DNA from 3 places in the Pseudoalteromonas sp. SG44-1 genome. Region 2 is predicted to be linked to each of the others. Evidence: predicted binding sites of a transcription regulator. Region 2 holds the regulator's gene; each other region holds the start of a gene.
What was found. Region 2 encodes LexA, which represses DNA repair genes until DNA is damaged. Its sites were predicted from a motif close to TACTGTATNNNNATACAGTA; they were not measured.
Positions count from the first base shown of each region.

Region 1: uvrD (DNA helicase II) is a predicted target of LexA. The motif match lies at 3,619-3,638, and genes of this name have one in related genera.
Region 3: ruvC (crossover junction endodeoxyribonuclease RuvC) is a predicted target of LexA. The motif match lies at 2,621-2,640, and genes of this name have one in related genera.

Region 1 covers NZ_JACJEW010000037.1:35,810-41,424, forward strand. Annotated here, with positions in the region: gene cysQ (3'(2'),5'-bisphosphate nucleotidase CysQ) at 1-592, opposite strand, end outside; gene nudE (ADP compounds hydrolase NudE) at 585-1,157, opposite strand; gene yrfG (GMP/IMP nucleotidase) at 1,219-1,869, shown strand; gene H5187_RS16360 (dUTP diphosphatase) at 1,866-2,489, opposite strand; gene H5187_RS16365 (YacL family protein) at 2,671-3,039, opposite strand; gene H5187_RS16370 (hypothetical protein) at 3,151-3,375, opposite strand; gene uvrD (DNA helicase II) at 3,703-5,615, shown strand, end outside.
Region 2 covers NZ_JACJEW010000026.1:22,620-28,234, reverse strand. Annotated here, with positions in the region: gene ctaD (cytochrome c oxidase subunit I) at 1-1,012, opposite strand, end outside; gene coxB (cytochrome c oxidase subunit II) at 1,012-2,154, opposite strand; gene lexA (transcriptional repressor LexA) at 2,576-3,193, opposite strand; gene H5187_RS13150 (hypothetical protein) at 3,268-4,062, opposite strand; gene H5187_RS13145 (PaaI family thioesterase) at 4,184-4,627, shown strand; gene H5187_RS13140 (hypothetical protein) at 4,624-5,004, opposite strand; gene H5187_RS13135 (hypothetical protein) at 5,172-5,615, shown strand, end outside.
Region 3 covers NZ_JACJEW010000030.1:43,439-49,053, forward strand. Annotated here, with positions in the region: gene H5187_RS14500 (ABC transporter ATP-binding protein) at 1-76, shown strand, start outside; gene H5187_RS14505 (ABC transporter permease) at 66-2,567, shown strand; gene ruvC (crossover junction endodeoxyribonuclease RuvC) at 2,689-3,213, shown strand; gene ruvA (Holliday junction branch migration protein RuvA) at 3,215-3,832, shown strand; gene ruvB (Holliday junction branch migration DNA helicase RuvB) at 3,840-4,847, shown strand.

The DNA of each region.
Region 1 (5,615 bases), on a different contig from region 2:
AACAGTCAGCTTTACCCTCAGCAACAATACATGCTTTTAAAGAGCATGAACCTACAGCAACTGTTGTAAACTGCGCGTTCAAGTATTGACTAACAGCTTCAATTTTTTGACGACGACTAACAGCCAAAGTTAAGTTATCTGGAGTGGCAACATTGATCTGCTGCTCTACGCCATCAACACGCTTAAATGCACCATTTTGATAACTGGCAAAATAAGTTGTCTCTTTCGCTGGCCAATAAATCACCCCAAGCACTGGGCGATTGTTTTCAATCAAAGCGATATTTACCGCAAAGTCGCCGCTTTCTAAAATAAACTCACCGGTACCGTCCATTGGATCGAGTAACCAATAGCGCTGCCAATCTTGCCTATCTGCTAAAGCAGGGATTGGTGTTTCTTCTGACATAATAGGAATATCTGGCGCTAGTGCTTTTAATCCAGCAACTAACACATCGTTAGCGGCTAAATCGGCTTTAGTGACAGGTGTGTGATCTGACTTTTCTTGCTGGCCAATATCATCTTTCTTGTAAATAGCCATAATCGCAGCACCAGCGCTTTGCGCAAGCTCAATACATGGCTCAAGTAATTCAATCATTCGCAGCTCCTGATTCTAAATGCTTAGTTAATAATAGCAAAGCTGCAACGCTTCGTGCTTCGGTGAAGTCTGATTGTTGTAATAATGACTGCCAATCGGTTAATGGCCACTTAACAACCACTAATGGTTCTGGCTCGTCCCCAACTAAAGTTTGCGGATAAAGTTGTTGCGCAAACAATATGTGCATAGTCGCATTAAAGTAACTGGGTGCCATTGAAACCACTTTAAGTGGCTGAAGTTGCTCAGCACCAAAGCCAACTTCTTCTTTTAATTCTCGGTTTGCTGCTTGTTCTGGTGTTTCACCAGGATCAATTAAGCCTTTTGGGAAGCCTAGTTGATAATCATTAGTGCCAGCACAATATTCTCGTACTAACAGTAATTCATTATCAGCTGTTAATGGCACTATCATTACAGCCCCTCGGCCACCGCCGCGGATCCGTTCGTATTGACGCTGTTCGTCATTTGAAAATTTTAATTCAAGTGATTCCACCGTAAATAATCGGCTTTTAGCAACAACTTCGGTGCGAAGAATTTGTGGTGGTGTTGGGTGCTTTTTCTGTGTCATTGGCATTAATTTGCTATCATGGCAGTTAGTTCAATAATAAACCCTATAAGATGAAATTCCTATGTTAAATTGGTCAAAAATCGATACTGTGCTGCTAGATATGGATGGCACTTTGCTCGATCTCCATTTTGATAATCACTTTTGGCTGACAGTGATCCCTGAGCAACTCGCTATCGCAAAGAATATTAGTTTGGCACAAGCCCAAGCGGATATATTAAAACGCTATCAAGCCGTTAGCGGTCAAATCCAATGGTATTGCTTAGATTACTGGGAACAACAACTTAATTTACCTATTATGGAGCTAAAATATCAGCATCAGCACCTCATTAAAATGCGTGAGGATGTACCAGCATTTTTAACATCGTTGCGAAAAGCGGGTAAAGAGTTGATTTTACTTACCAACGCACACCCGGAAAGTGTCATGCTCAAGTTTGAAAAAACCAATATTGATAACTATTTAGATGGTGTGGTGTCGACTCATCAATATGGTGTGAGTAAAGAGCAGCAAAGCTTATGGCAGCAAGTACAACTCGATTTAGGTTTTGATAAGCAGCGTACGCTGTTCGTTGACGACAGTTTAGCGGTACTAAACGCCGCAAAAGAATATGGTATTGGCCATTTATTGGCGGTTGCAAACCCAGATAGTAAACAACCGCACAATGAAATCAGTGACTATTTGAGCGTCACTGATTTTCGTGACATGCTGCCTTAATTTTTAGGGTAGCGAGCCTCTAAGCCTTGATATACAAGCTTTGCAAAATCAGCATGTTCCGTATTCAGGCTTTTAACGACCTCAACTAAATGCTCGTTATCTTCTTTGCCATGCCATTCTTTAATGTAGCTACCATCTTTATAACCATGATCTTGGCGGAAAAAATTAAGCGTATTTTTACCTACATAGCCTCGATATAAATCATCAATATCCATACCTATTTGCGCCATACATCCAGCGAAGGCTGCGGCATTAAAGGTTTTCTCAGCGACGGCTGACGCGGCGAGAATTTCTAACGTTTGTTTGAAATCATCAGCTTGTTGCGGTGCACTTAACTGTTGTTCCAACTGCTTAGCAAGCTCTAAATAACTGGTCTCACCATCAATTCGTAACGATAAACCGAAGTGAAAAATATCAACCAATTCTAAAATAACTTGCTCGGTATCTGGAGTTTGCTTTTTCCACCATTTCCAACCGTAATGATCAAGCATTTCAGCGCATTCAACCCAAATAGCGCGATACCATTCAAAGCCTTGGCTAAACCATTGATCATGAACTTTGGTGTTCATGGCATTTTGCATTTCTAGCATCACCACTAGTTTGTTTAAATTGGCAGACATATCTCTTCCAGTTACTATTTTAATTGCCGTAATAATACAGATAAATACTCTTCGATGAAATCGATTCTACGTACTGATTGTGGTTAATACGCAGAGGTCGCTAACACAAATATTGCCAATATAGCTAAGGGCATTTCATTACGCGGCACCCGAGGATATTTTGCTAACTGAAAATTGACGGCTACCTACCTGTAGTAAATTCTTGCCATGAATTAATCAGATCAACAAAATCTTCAAAACCACAGCCACTACTTAAACCATTTTCCTCGAGCATAAGCTCATCATCTTGATAAGCAAATAAATCTTCAGAGTCTTGGTGCAAGGCATGGGCTTCAAAAATGGCTTCATCTTTATTTAAGATCAAATCAATTTCTTGGCCCTGTAGCGTTAACGGCTCAAAACTACTTGATACTGAGGCTATTAAAGCTTGTACCATAGCAATTTTGTCTTTGCCGATCTCTTCATTTAACCAACGGCCAATAACCGCATGTTCACTGCTAATTTTAATCCGCAGGCCACTTATTGGATCGCGTATAAATTGGTATTCCATAACTTTACCTAAATACAACTAATGATCGGGATTATACCCTAGTCAGTGCTGAATAAATAAAGCCAGTGACAAAAATAGCGCTAAAAAGCGCTATTCTTTGAAGTGATACAGCTACCGATAAGATCTAAACCGCGCGGCATCAATGATTGCCCAAATATAGACGATCGGCAGTAATATAAAACCAATCGCAACATAAATAAGCGCGCCACTAATAACCCACGCTAGGAAGAAACCAATTGCCGCCATGATCCGGCCTTGAACTAACTGCCCTAAACCTGGGAAAAATATATTACAAATCGCTGCGATAACATTACCGCCTGAACCTTGCTCTGCCATGTTAACCTCAATTATTAATTTAATTTTATTCTTATCTACTTACATTCTTCATGCCAATTATTTAGTTATTAAAAATCAATATGTTAAAATCAACGGTAATACGAAGAACTAGCTAAAATCGTGATTTTTACTAAATATAAGTCAAATTGGCGATATCACTTCACACCATTGATCTAGCTTAGCTAAAAAATGACTATAAATGAATCATTAAGTTTTTAAAGCCTTTAGACTATGTATTAAATTAACTGGTTATAAAAACAGTATTTTATTTAGCCTAACAAAAACACCTGTTATACTGCTTTTAATATTGATTGAAAAGGCGTGATGATGGACGTTTCAGAATTACTCGACGGTTTAAATGATAAACAACGGGATGCAGTTGCAGCCCCACTCCAAAATATGCTGGTGCTTGCTGGCGCAGGCTCTGGGAAAACTCGAGTACTCGTTCATCGTATCGCATGGTTAATGCAGGTTGAGCAAGCCTCCGCTTATAGTATTTTTGCAGTAACCTTTACCAATAAAGCAGCTAAAGAAATGCGCACGCGCGTTGAACAGGCCCTTCAGGCACCAGTAGGTGGTATGTGGATTGGTACTTTCCATGGCTTATCACACCGTATTTTGCGCGCCCACCATCGCGAAGCAAACTTACCAGAAGCGTTTCAAATTTTAGACTCTGATGATCAACTTAGAATGATCAAACGCTTATTAAAAGCCATGAATATTGATGACAAAAAATGGCCTGCAAAACAGTTTGGCTGGTATATCAGCGCCAAGAAAGATGAAGGTCTGCGCCCCAAAGATATCCAAGCTTACGACATCAACGAACAAATGATGCTTAAAGTTTACACCGCTTATCAAGAAGCATGTGATCGAGCAGGATTAGTTGATTTTGCCGAAATCTTATTACGTAGTTTTGAAGTACTAAAAAATAATCCAACCTTACTACGTCACTACCAGCAACGTTTTGCCCATATGCTAGTAGACGAGTTTCAAGATACCAACACCATTCAATATGCATGGCTTAAATTATTAGCCGGCGATACCAACAGCATCATGATCGTAGGTGATGATGACCAAAGTATTTACGGTTGGCGTGGTGCTAAAATTGAAAACATTAAGCGCTTTTTGACCGATTTTAAAGCCGAAACTATTCGCCTTGAACAAAACTATCGCTCTACTGCCACGATTCTAAAAGCGTCTAATGCACTTATTCAAAATAACTCAGACCGAATGGGTAAAAGCCTCTGGACTGATGGCAATGATGGTGAACCTATTTCTGTTTATGCCGCTTTTAACGAATTAGACGAAGCGCGCTTTGTAAGCAGCAAATTACGCAGCTGGTTAAACGCTGGTAATGCCCTACAAGATGCGGCGATTTTATATCGTAGTAACGCGCAATCGCGGGTACTTGAAGAAGCGATGTTACAAGAAGGCTTGAAGTACCGAATTTACGGCGGTATGCGCTTCTTTGAACGTCAGGAAATTAAAGATGCACTGGCATATTTACGGCTCGTAGGTAATCGTCAGGATGATGCTGCATTTGAGCGAGTGATTAACACTCCTGCTCGTGGCATTGGCGATAAGACCTTAAGCCATATTCGCGATTGTGCGCGTAGCGAATCATTACCATTATGGTACGCCGCCAAAGCCATCGTAGAACAACAACATTTATCAGGACGTGCGGCGACGGTTGTTACTAAGTTTGTTGAACTGGTAGAACATATTGAAGATAAAATTGGTGATCTCACTTTAGAAGAGCAAGCGAAATACGCTATTCAAACATCTGGTTTAATGGCGATGTATCAAGCAGAAAAAGGCGAAAAGGGCCGCGCTCGGGTAGAAAACTTAGAAGAGCTGATCAGCGCCTGTGGCCAATACGAACTCCCGGAAGATGAAGAGTTTAGCTCACCACTGCAAGGATTCTTGGCTTATACCTCACTGGAATCAGGTGATGGCCAAGCTGAAGAACATGAAGATGCAGTGCAAATGATGACGTTGCACTCAGCGAAAGGCTTAGAGTTTCCACTCGTATTTATGGTTGGTGTTGAAGAAGGCATGTTCCCATCTCAACAAAGTAATGAAGAATCAGGTCGGTTAGAAGAAGAGCGTCGTCTTTGTTATGTCGGGATGACTCGTGCGATGGAAAAACTCTATATTAGCCATGCCGAGAGCCGCCGTCTTTATGGTCAAGAAAAGTACCACAGTCCATCACGCTTTTTACGTGAAATGCCTGAAGATTG
Region 2 (5,615 bases):
TGACCCCAGTTGGCACCGATATCAGCATAGTGGCATACATAAAAAATAATTCGCCAGCAACAGGCATACCTGTGGTAAACATATGATGCGCCCAAACTATAAAGCTCAGTAAAGCAATCGAAGATGTGGCATATACCATAGAGGCATAACCAAATAATTTTTTACGTGAAAAGGTCGGCACTATAGTCGAGATAATGCCAAAGGCTGGCAGTATCATAATGTACACTTCAGGGTGACCAAAAAACCAAAATATGTGCTGGAACATCACCGGATCACCGCCCCCAGCAGCATCAAAAAAGCTGGTTGCAAAATACTTATCAGTCAATACCATAGTCACAGCACCGGCCAATACCGGCATCACAGCAATCAATAAAAAAGCGGTGATAAGCCATGTCCACACAAACAGCGGCAGCTTCATCCAAGTCATACCTGGCGCACGTAAATTAACGATAGTTACAATCACATTGATTGCGCCCATAATTGAACTAATACCCATGATGTGAATAGCAAAAACAAATAATGCGGTATTATCGTTACTGTAAGTTGTTGACAGTGGTGCATAAAAAGTCCAGCCAAATGCCGGGCCACCACCTGGCATAAATAGGGATGCCAGTAAAATAATAAAAGCAAAAGGTAAAATCCAAAAGCTCCAATTATTCATCCGTGGTAATGCCATATCTGGTGCGCCAATCATGAGTGGTACCATCCAGTTAGCCAATCCTGTAAAGGCCGGCATAACGGCACCAAAGACCATGATCAAGCCATGTACTGTGGTCATTTGATTAAAAAAGTGAGGCTCTACTAACTGTAAGCCAGGTTGAAATAACTCTGCGCGGATCACCATCGCCATGGCGCCACCAATTAAAAACATCGTCAACGAAAAAATTAAATATAAGCTTCCGATATCTTTATGGTTAGTAGTATAAAGCCAGCGTTTAAAACCTTTCGCAGGATGATGATGTCCATCATGGTGTGCAGCTTGATCATGTTGTTGCTCTGTTACGCTACTCATTATTTAGCCTCCGAAGTTGCATCAATCGCGGCTTGTATCTGACTCGGTTGAATTACATCCCCAGTGTCATTGCCCCATGCATTACGCTTATAGGTGATCACAGCTGCTAGCTGCTTGATTGATAACTGCTTGTCAAATGCTTGCATAGCGGTACCTGGGCGACCATGAAGCACTACATCAATATGATCTTTAATATCTCCTAATACTACCGGACTGCCTTTGAGCGCAGGGAAAACCCCCGGTAAGCCCATACCTGTTGGTTGGTGACACGCAGCGCAACTGGCCATATAGACTTGCTCGCCGAGTGTCATTAATTCTTCTTTTGGTAATGTTTGATCTAATAAGGCAGCATCAGCAATTGCAGCGTTTGCTTTTGCCTGCTTAGCTTCGCTCAGCCAGTTTGCAAATGCTTGCTCAGATTTAGCTTCAACCACCACAGGCATAAAGCCATGATCCTTTCCGCATAGTTCTGCACATTGCCCTCGATAAATGCCCTCTTCATTAATTCTGGTCCAAGTTTCATTGATAAACCCAGGGTTAGCATCTTTTTTCACTGCAAAATCAGGCACCCACCAAGAATGAATAACGTCGTCTGAGGTCATTAAAAATCGTACTTTTTGATTAATTGGCAACACCAAAGGTTTATCAACCTCTAGTAAATAGGTGCTTGATTTATCTGCTTGGTTGGTAATTTGTTCTTGCGGGGTAGCTAAAATAGAGTAAAAAGAAACATCTTCTCCCATATACTCATAATGCCACTTCCATTGAGAACCAGTAATTTTAATGGTGAGATCAGCCTTACTGGCGTCTTCCATCGAAATTAAGGTTTTAGTGGCGGGAACAGCCATGGCAATTAAAATCACAAATGGGATTGCCGTCCAAAGGATTTCAACTTTAGTACTTTCATGAAATTGGGCTGGTTTTGCCCCTTTAGATTTACGGTGGTGGATCAGTGCCCAAAACATCACGGCGAACACGATGACCCCAATCACACAACATATAATAAATATTGTCATGTGCAGCTGATAAACATCATTACTTATATCTGTTACGCCCTTACGCATATTAAACTGGCTATTAGCCAATACTTGCTGCGGTAGAACAAACAATATAAGCCACAAGGTAGAGCTCAATTTACCCATGTGACGGCTCCTTTAAATGCTATTGCAAAACGCAAAGCGAAAAGGCGGCACAGCTTTATTCGCGCCAATTCGTTATTTTTTATTGTTACTGAATATTAACGCAACCCTAAATTATGCTATTGAGCAAAATTGTTAGACTTTTAAAGTAGCTGTTAACACAGTGTATTAACCAATTAGTTAAAAAACGAACAATTAGCAAGTTTTAAGAGCAATTAAATTCTTTTTTGGTGCATAAATAACAGCTAAAAATCAGCGCGTTATTTTGTAATTAGGGATAATATTAGAGGGCTAAAAGTAGCTGGTAAGTAGATTTGATAGGGCTTAGGACGCTATAGCTAAGTATAAAATCTAGCCATTAAAGCGGTAAAAAATTAAATGCACCAAACTTCACCAATTTGGTGCAAAATATAGATCAAAAAATTTACATCCAATCAGCGTTGCGGATCACCCCAACAGCCAACCCTTCAATATTGAAAGATTCATGTTCAAGATCCACTTCAATCGGTGAAAATTCATCATTTTCAGCATGTAAAAAAACTTTTTTACCTGCTTTTTCAAGGCGTTTTACTGTTACATCGTCATCAACACGGGCAACCACCACCTGGCCATTTTCAGCAACTTGAGTGCTGTGTACAGCCAATAAATCGCCATCCATAATACCAATGTCTTTCATACTCATGCCTTGCACACGCAGTAAAAAATCAGCAGCCGGTTTAAACAAGAGTGGATCTATTTTGCAATGACTTTCAACATGCTGCTCTGCCAAAATAGGCTCACCAGCGGCAACTCTGCCTATTAGAGGTAAACCAAGTTGTTCCGGCTCATCCTCTTCAACTAACTGAATACCTCGACTGGCACCGGGCTTCATTTTAATAACGCCCTTTTTCGCTAATGCCTTTAAATGTTCTTCCGCTGCATTAGCACTTTTAAAACCTAACGTTTGCGCAATCTCAGCACGGGTTGGCGGCATACCGGTATCTTTAATAAAAACTTTAATAAGTTCGAGAATTTGAGCTTGGCGATTCGTTAATGGGCGCATACAACTGGTTTTCCATACAGTACATTTAACTGTGAGTATATACAGTTATCTGAAAATCGCAAATATAAATTGGCTTAAAATCGCGCCGTTAATAACAAGCTCATACTATTTAAACCACTTCCAGAATCAAGCGCAGATCCAAGACCAAACTTTAATGCTACATGTTGATTAAACCAATATTGCGTTTGCAGTTCATAGTTGTCTTTTAGATTTTTCTGATTACGAATATTAGCAACGACTCCCACTGACCATGCTTGATTTACATAATAAACCGCCTGCCCCTGCACATAACGATAACGCCCTGCCAATTGCTTTAGCTCTAAATCCCAACCTTGATTGCTAACTATATTTGTCCAACGAACATAAGGAGCATAAGTCCATTCAACCGCGACTCTTTCATTATCTTTGCCAAACCACATATCATGGCGCTCTAAGCGACTGTAATATATATTGAACCCTAGTTGTAACTGCTCATTCATTTGCTTACCAACAGCGGCACTCACTAAATAATCAGTATTTTGCCAATAGCTATTATCCTCACAGAGGCGCTGCGCGCTGGCACTAATAACTAATCCTGCGGGACCATAGATGGCAGCATCGGCATTTAAATAGCTAAAATCATCATTAGCAAACCCACCAATAGCATAATTATTGACTTGATTTAAATACGCTTTTAGCTCGTATGGACCAGTCAACGATTCAAGATCTTGCGCAAAATATCGATACCGTGCGCCTAAAAAAGATTCATCTAAACCAGCTAAATCGGTAAAACCAATATCGAGTTGATGTTGGGTACTAGCAACAGCCTGCGGCTGAGCAACAAGGCTCATTAATAATATTGCACCACATCCAAATACCTTTACTTTCATCCTTAAGATCCATTAACAGTTAGATAATATAGGTACATTTTATCTATTTTTATGATCTTAACTGTAGGAAAATGTTTAAAAGTGTAGACTGATTTAGTAAATAACTTAGTGAGGTAGACAGATGAGTATTTGGTATCAACCGATCACCCTAGCACAATGTAAGCAACTTGATGACGGCATAAGTGGTCAAGGCACATTGATGAAAACCATGGGCATTGAAATAAGTGAAATAGGCGATGATTATTTAGTAGCAACGATGCCCGCGATCCCAGCTCATCATAACCCTATGGGTATGGTGCATGGCGGCGCAAATGTTGTACTTGCAGAAACGGTGGCGAGTTATGCTGCAAACTTTGCTGTTGATTTTACAAAGTTTTATTGTGTTGGCCAGGAGATCAATGCCAATCATCTAAAAGCATCACGTAATGGTATATTAACCGCGATAGCAACACCACTACACTTAGGCAAGCGTACATCCGTATGGGAAATAAAAATCACCAATAGTCGTGGAGAACTGTGCTGCGTATCAAGAATGACCGCAGCAATTGTAGAGCGAAAAGGCTAACTTGAAAGTGGATAAATTGTAATTTCAATACCTGCGCCAATAGCAGAAATACGCAATAAAGTATCGGCACTGAGCGCTTGATTAAAGCATTTTGGCGAAGTGCCTGATTCAAAGCCAATATCAAAGGTGCGCTTTGAGCATGATAACCACTGCTTTAATGCATTGCGTGAGCAAGATTCAATTAACTCACATAAGTGGTTAATCGCTTTATCTGGTGAGATAACGTCTTCATTAGACTCAATACGTGCTAGTTGACGGTACTCATCTTTATCGTAATGCAAAACCACAGCACTTTTTTTTAAGTCTGCAACTAACAAACTAATATCTTGCTTTGATTCAAGCTCTAGATCTACATTTAAAAATTGAATTTCCGACATTGTTTCATTTTTACCCTGCGTTAATAACAACGCAAACTTTAACCTAATTTTGCGTATATACCAAATCTAGAGTAGCTAGTTTTATTTTGTTGATGCGACAATTTGCCACATTGGCAAACTCAATATAATTTATAGAATACCGCACTAATAACAAACAGGTAGTCACTATGGATAAACGCATTTTTAAACATGCGCGTAAGTTTCACAAATGGTTAGGTTACTTATTAGCGCTACAAATTTTTGCATGGTTACTCGGTGGTTTAATTATGAGTGCTATACCGCTTGAAAAAGTTCACGGTAAACATTTAGCTGCGCGGCAATTAAATAACCCATTCAAACAAGCTGATTATCTAGCCTCAGTTGATAATATCGTTGCAAAAATTACTCAACCAAGACAAATTAGTTATAGTCACTTTTTAACAATCCCTACCATTATTGTGAGCAACAGTAACGGTGAGTACAGCTTTAACGGAGTTACTGGCCGTCCTTTGGTAGCACCGAGTAAAGCGCAAATTATTGCCAATGCCCAAGCTCATCTATTAATTAATGCGCAAGTAACAGACGTGATCAAACTAGCTAAAGGTACTCGCGAAGTTGGCTTTAAAGAAAAT
Region 3 (5,615 bases), on a different contig from region 2:
GTGCCAGCATGTGTTACAAATTGAAGCGGGTCAATTAGTTAAAAATACCAATGAGGCTATGGCGAATGTGGGTTAAATTAGCATTAAAATTATTTAGCCGTGAATTTCGCCGTGGTGAACTCACGGTGATTTGTGCGGCCATAGCGTTGGCAGTATTAACAGTACTAACGCTTTCTATGGTGACTGATCGCATAGGGCAAAGCATCGCACAAAAAAGCAGTGCCTTTATTGCCGCTGATCGCGTGCTGGCAAGCAACCATGAATTACCGGGTGAATATTTAACAACAGCAAGCGAATACAACTTACAAACCGCACAGCTAACTTACTTTGATACTATGCTGTTTGCTAATGACGAAATGCAATTAAGCTCAGTAAAAGCGGTGTCGGAGCATTACCCACTTAAGGGCGAACTAAAAGTTAAAAGCAGCTTAACCGGAGAGGTTGAAGTGGCCACGCAAGGGCCAACTGTTGGTAATGTGTGGTTTAGTGAATCGGTATTTTATGCACTAAATGTAAAAGTAGGTGATACGGTTGAGCTTGGCGCTGCGCAATTTAATATTGAAAAAGTATTGGTGGAAGAGCCTGATGCGCCATTTAATATTTTTTCAAGTAGTCGTCGTGTGTTGTTAAATAACCAAGATGTAGACAAAACTGAAGTGATCCAGCCGGGCAGCCGTGTTTTTTACCGCCAGTTGTATGCAGGGTATGAGAGTAACCTTACTGACTTTTATAGCTGGCTAAAACCACAAATGAAAGAAAATCAGCAATGGTATGGTGTTAAAGACAGACAGTCGCCGATTGCAAATAGCTTAAACCGCGCTGAAAGCTTTTTATTATTAGCGGGATTATTGGGCATTATTTTAGCGGCGGTGGCGATTGCCGTGTCTGCAAAGCGTTATTGCGAACGCCAATATGACCCAGTTGCGATGATGAAAACCTTAGGTGGTAGCCGATCGACAATTCGCAAAATTTACTTACTGCATTTATCACTGGTGTGTGCTTTGTCGGTCATACTTGGCTTAGCCATTGGCTATGGTTTACAAGAGATAGCTACTGGTTATTTAGCTAAATCAATGAACAATACTCTTCCTGCTGCGGGTATAAAACCGTGGTTTGTGGCGATTAGTACTGGCGTTATCTGTGCCGTGATGTTTTCAATCAAGCCGTTATTAGATTTATTTGATATTCCACCGCTTAGGGTATTACGCCGTAACTTAGGCGATAAGCTATTAGTAAGTAAAGTGCATTTAGCGATGTCGGGCTTAACAGTCTTTTTATTAATGTGGTTGTTTAGTAATAACCTTAAAATTACCGCTATTTTGTTTGTCTCTACTTTAATTTTGATTGCGATACTGTTTTTATTATCGCGGTTAATTTTTGGCAGCGGACGTAAACTAGGATTGCGCCCGGGGAATAGTTGGTCATTAGCGATTGCTTCGTTGCAAAAACGTGCCAATGCTAATGCGGTACAGTTGATCAGCTTTTCGTTGGCAATAAAGCTATTGTTATTTTTAGTGGTGCTGAAAAACGATATGATCGCAGATTGGCAATCGCAACTTCCAAGCGACGCGCCGAATGCTTTTTTAGTCAATATAACCGAAACTGAATTGCCAGACGTAACAAGCTTTTTAGAGCAAAAAAATATTCAAGTATCTGAGTTCTATCCGACTATTCGTGGTCGCGTAAACGCTGTTAACGGTGAATTAGTTGCTCGCGAAGTCTCATTGCAAGATAACGAGAAGAAAGACGAAGAAGCACGCGCAGGTATTGGCCGTGAGCTAAACCTTACATGGTTAGAGCAAGTCCCTGTGCAAAACGAGATCATAGACGGGCAGTGGTTTGGCGACAATGCCACCGCTGAAGCATCGATCGAAGAATCTATGCTAGAACGCTTAGATGTGAAACTGGGTGATACGCTAACATTTTTGATTGGCGCCCAGTCATTTGATGCCAAAATCACCAGTGTTCGTAAAGTTAATTGGGCTACTTTAAAGCCTAATTTCTTTATTATATTAAGTCCTGATGTACTGGCTGATTTTCCTGCGACGTATATTTCATCGGTGCGTATCGAAGCCGATCAAAAACGCGACTTTAGTGAGCTACTACGTGCCTACCCGACAATCAACGCCATCGACGTTGACAGCTTTGTCAAACAAATACGTTCTACTATTTCGCAAGTGTCATTAGCAATTGGATTTGTACTGGCGATAGTGGTGATGTGTGGTGGCTTAGTTTTAATTTCGCAAGTGCAAGCAAGCCTTGGTGAACGGATGCAGGAAATTGTCATATTGCGTACCTTAGGCGCCAAAGGGCGGCTAATAAAAAATGCCACTTTATATGAGTTTTTATTGCTGGGCAGCGCTGCTGGTTTTGTCGCTGCGTTGGTCAGTGATGTGGCTTTATTAATAGTGCAACGTGAGATGTTTGACTTAGCAGGTAAGTTACACCCGCACATTTGGTTAATAGGGCCATTAGTGGGTGGTGTGTTTGTAGCATCACTGGGCTACTTTATGATAGCTAGAACCATGCGTAAAAATACCCAAGGGTTACTACGCTCTTTAGCCTAAAAGGTTAGCAATTAAACAAGCCCGTTTTTACGGGCTTTTTTATGCCAATAATGCACTGGTAATTTATACAGTGCTCTGGCATTATTAGCGTACTTAACTATTTACACTGATTGGGCAAGTATTGGCTATTATTTTAGGGATTGATCCTGGCTCACGATTAACCGGTTATGGGGTGATTGCCCATCAAGGTGCTAAATTTACTTATTTAGGTAGCGGTTGTATAAAACTGGCCGATCACGAGTTTCCTATTCGATTAAAAATGATTTATCAGGGGATCAGTCAACTAATCGAACAATTCTCTCCCGATCATTTTGCCATTGAAAAAGTATTTATGGCGCATAATCCTGATTCAGCTCTTAAATTAGGCCAAGCCAGAGGGGCTGCAATTGTTGGTGCGGCAATGGCTGAGTTACCGGTGTTTGAATACTCGGCGCGGCAAATTAAACAAGCGGTGGTAGGGCACGGTGGTGCCGATAAATCGCAAGTGCAGCATATGGTTAAAAATATTTTAAAATTGCCAGGCACACCGCAAGCGGATGCAGCCGATGCATTAGCCATTGCGATATGCCATGCTCATTCCGATCAAAATTTAATAAAACTAGCGGGCAGTGCCAGTAAAACCGTTAGAGGACGATTAAGGAAATAACATGATAGGTCGCTTAAATGGCATCTTAGTAGAAAAACAACCGCCAGAAATTTTGCTTGAAGTAAGCGGTGTTGGTTACGAAGTTAACATGCCGATGACGTGTTTTTATGATTTACCAAACATTGGCGAAAATGCCATTGTGTATACTCATTTTGTAGTAAGAGAAGACGCCCAGTTATTATTTGGCTTTAATAATAAAATTGAGCGAGCATTATTTAGAGAGCTATTAAAAGCCAATGGCGTTGGGCCAAAGCTCGGATTAGCAATACTTTCAGGGATGTCGGCTAAGCAATTTGTTAGCTGTGTGAATAACGAAGATGCCACCAGTTTAGTGAAACTGCCAGGTGTAGGTAAAAAAACCGCAGAGCGCCTGGTACTTGAAATGAAAGACCGATTAAAAGATTGGGGTAATGACTTATTCACGCCATTTAGTGATAATGCAGTTATAGAGCCCGCATCTGACGCACTTATTGCTAATAATGCGGCAGATGATGCAATCTCTGCGTTAGTGTCATTAGGTTATAAATTGGCGCAAGCACAAAAAACAGTAAAATCAGTGGCCAAGCCTGGTATGTCTACAGAGGTTCTGATCAAAGAATCTCTAAAATCAATGTTGTGAGTAAACCATGATTGAAGCGGATCGTTTAATAGATGCGACTGAACAAAGTAATGAAGATGTAGTCGATCGCGCGATTAGACCAAAACTATTAGCCGATTATACTGGTCAGCCCCATGTTAAACAGCAAATGGAAATATTTATAGAAGCTGCACGTAGTCGGGGTGAAGCGCTTGATCATTTATTAATATTTGGTCCGCCGGGTTTGGGTAAAACCACACTAGCAAACATTGTTGCCAATGAGCTGAATGTCAGTATTAAAACAACCTCGGGCCCAGTGCTTGAAAAAGCCGGTGATTTAGCCGCACTACTGACCAATTTAGAAGAAGGCGATGTACTTTTTATTGATGAAATACATAGGCTAAGCCCGCAAGTTGAAGAAATACTCTATCCTGCAATGGAAGATTATCAACTCGATTTAATGATTGGTGAAGGGCCCGCAGCTCGTTCCATTAAGCTCGATTTACCCGCTTTTACCTTAATTGGTGCTACCACTCGCGCAGGCTCGTTAACCTCACCACTTAGAGACCGTTTTGGTATTGTGCAGCGTTTAGAGTTTTATTCGGTGGCAGATTTATCGACTATAGTGGGGCGCTCTGCTCATTATTTAAATTTAGCCATGTGTGATGAAGGCGCCATTGAAATTGCTAAACGCTCTCGTGGTACGCCACGTATCGCCAATCGATTATTACGCCGGGTACGAGATTACACGCAAGTTAAATCAGACGGTACTGTAAATGCCGAAGTGGCAGAGCTGGCACTTAATATGATTGATGTCGATAAAAGCGGCTTTGATTATATGGACCGTAAATATTTACTCGCGATCATTGAAAAGTTTATGGGGGGGCCGGTAGGGTTAGACAACTTAGCCGCCGCCATCGGTGAAGAAAAAGAAACCATTGAAGATGTGATCGAGCCTTACCTCATCCAGCAAGGATTTATCCAACGTACGCCAAGAGGGCGTATTGTGTCTGATAACGCCTATCATCACTTTGGCTTATTACCCAAACAAGAATAAAGTACATTTATTGTAGCTGTATGCGTGCGTATGGCTGCAAACCCACCTCATACATCTTCTATACTGTTCTTTTAGCCACTATTCAAATGTCTATTTTGCTGTGTTTAAGTTAATCGCGTGATTAGCATATTACTTAAAGTTTAGATTATTTAGTTATTTGGGCTAATGCAATTCACATACTGTTAAGTTTGTAAACGATATTGTATGCGCCATAGCGAGGTAGTGCTGTGCGTGATTTGCAGGCAAAAAAAAGCCCGCATAAAATGCGGGCAAACAACAAGTTGAAGGAAGTAATCTAAGTAACACTGCTTAAATTCATCAAGTTTTATCAAGAAGACTTTAAGCGTAGCAATACGAAAAATCAGAATCATATTGCAAAGAACTGGGCTGAATGAAGTATTCATTGCTGCGCTAGCTCGGTATGGGAGAATAATACGCAATAGTTGGTTTTTGTTCAAACTAGAAAAATTTAATTTTCAGATAAAAAAAACTAATAGCAAGATTTTTATGAGCGCTTTATTTTTGTTCATAAAATTCACGGTCGTATATTAATCTATTGAATTTGTGATGTTTTATTTGTTTGAATGATTTTTTTATAGATTAGTTAAACTGTTGCAATGACTATGCTCATAGTCAATTATGCTTGTTTATTCATTAAGAGTGAATAAAGAGGGTGTTTTACACAGTTTTTGTTTATAAATAAGCACCCCAGCATGTATTTACCTCGGCAGTACAATCTTAAATTGTTGCGTCAAGATTGCCGAACAA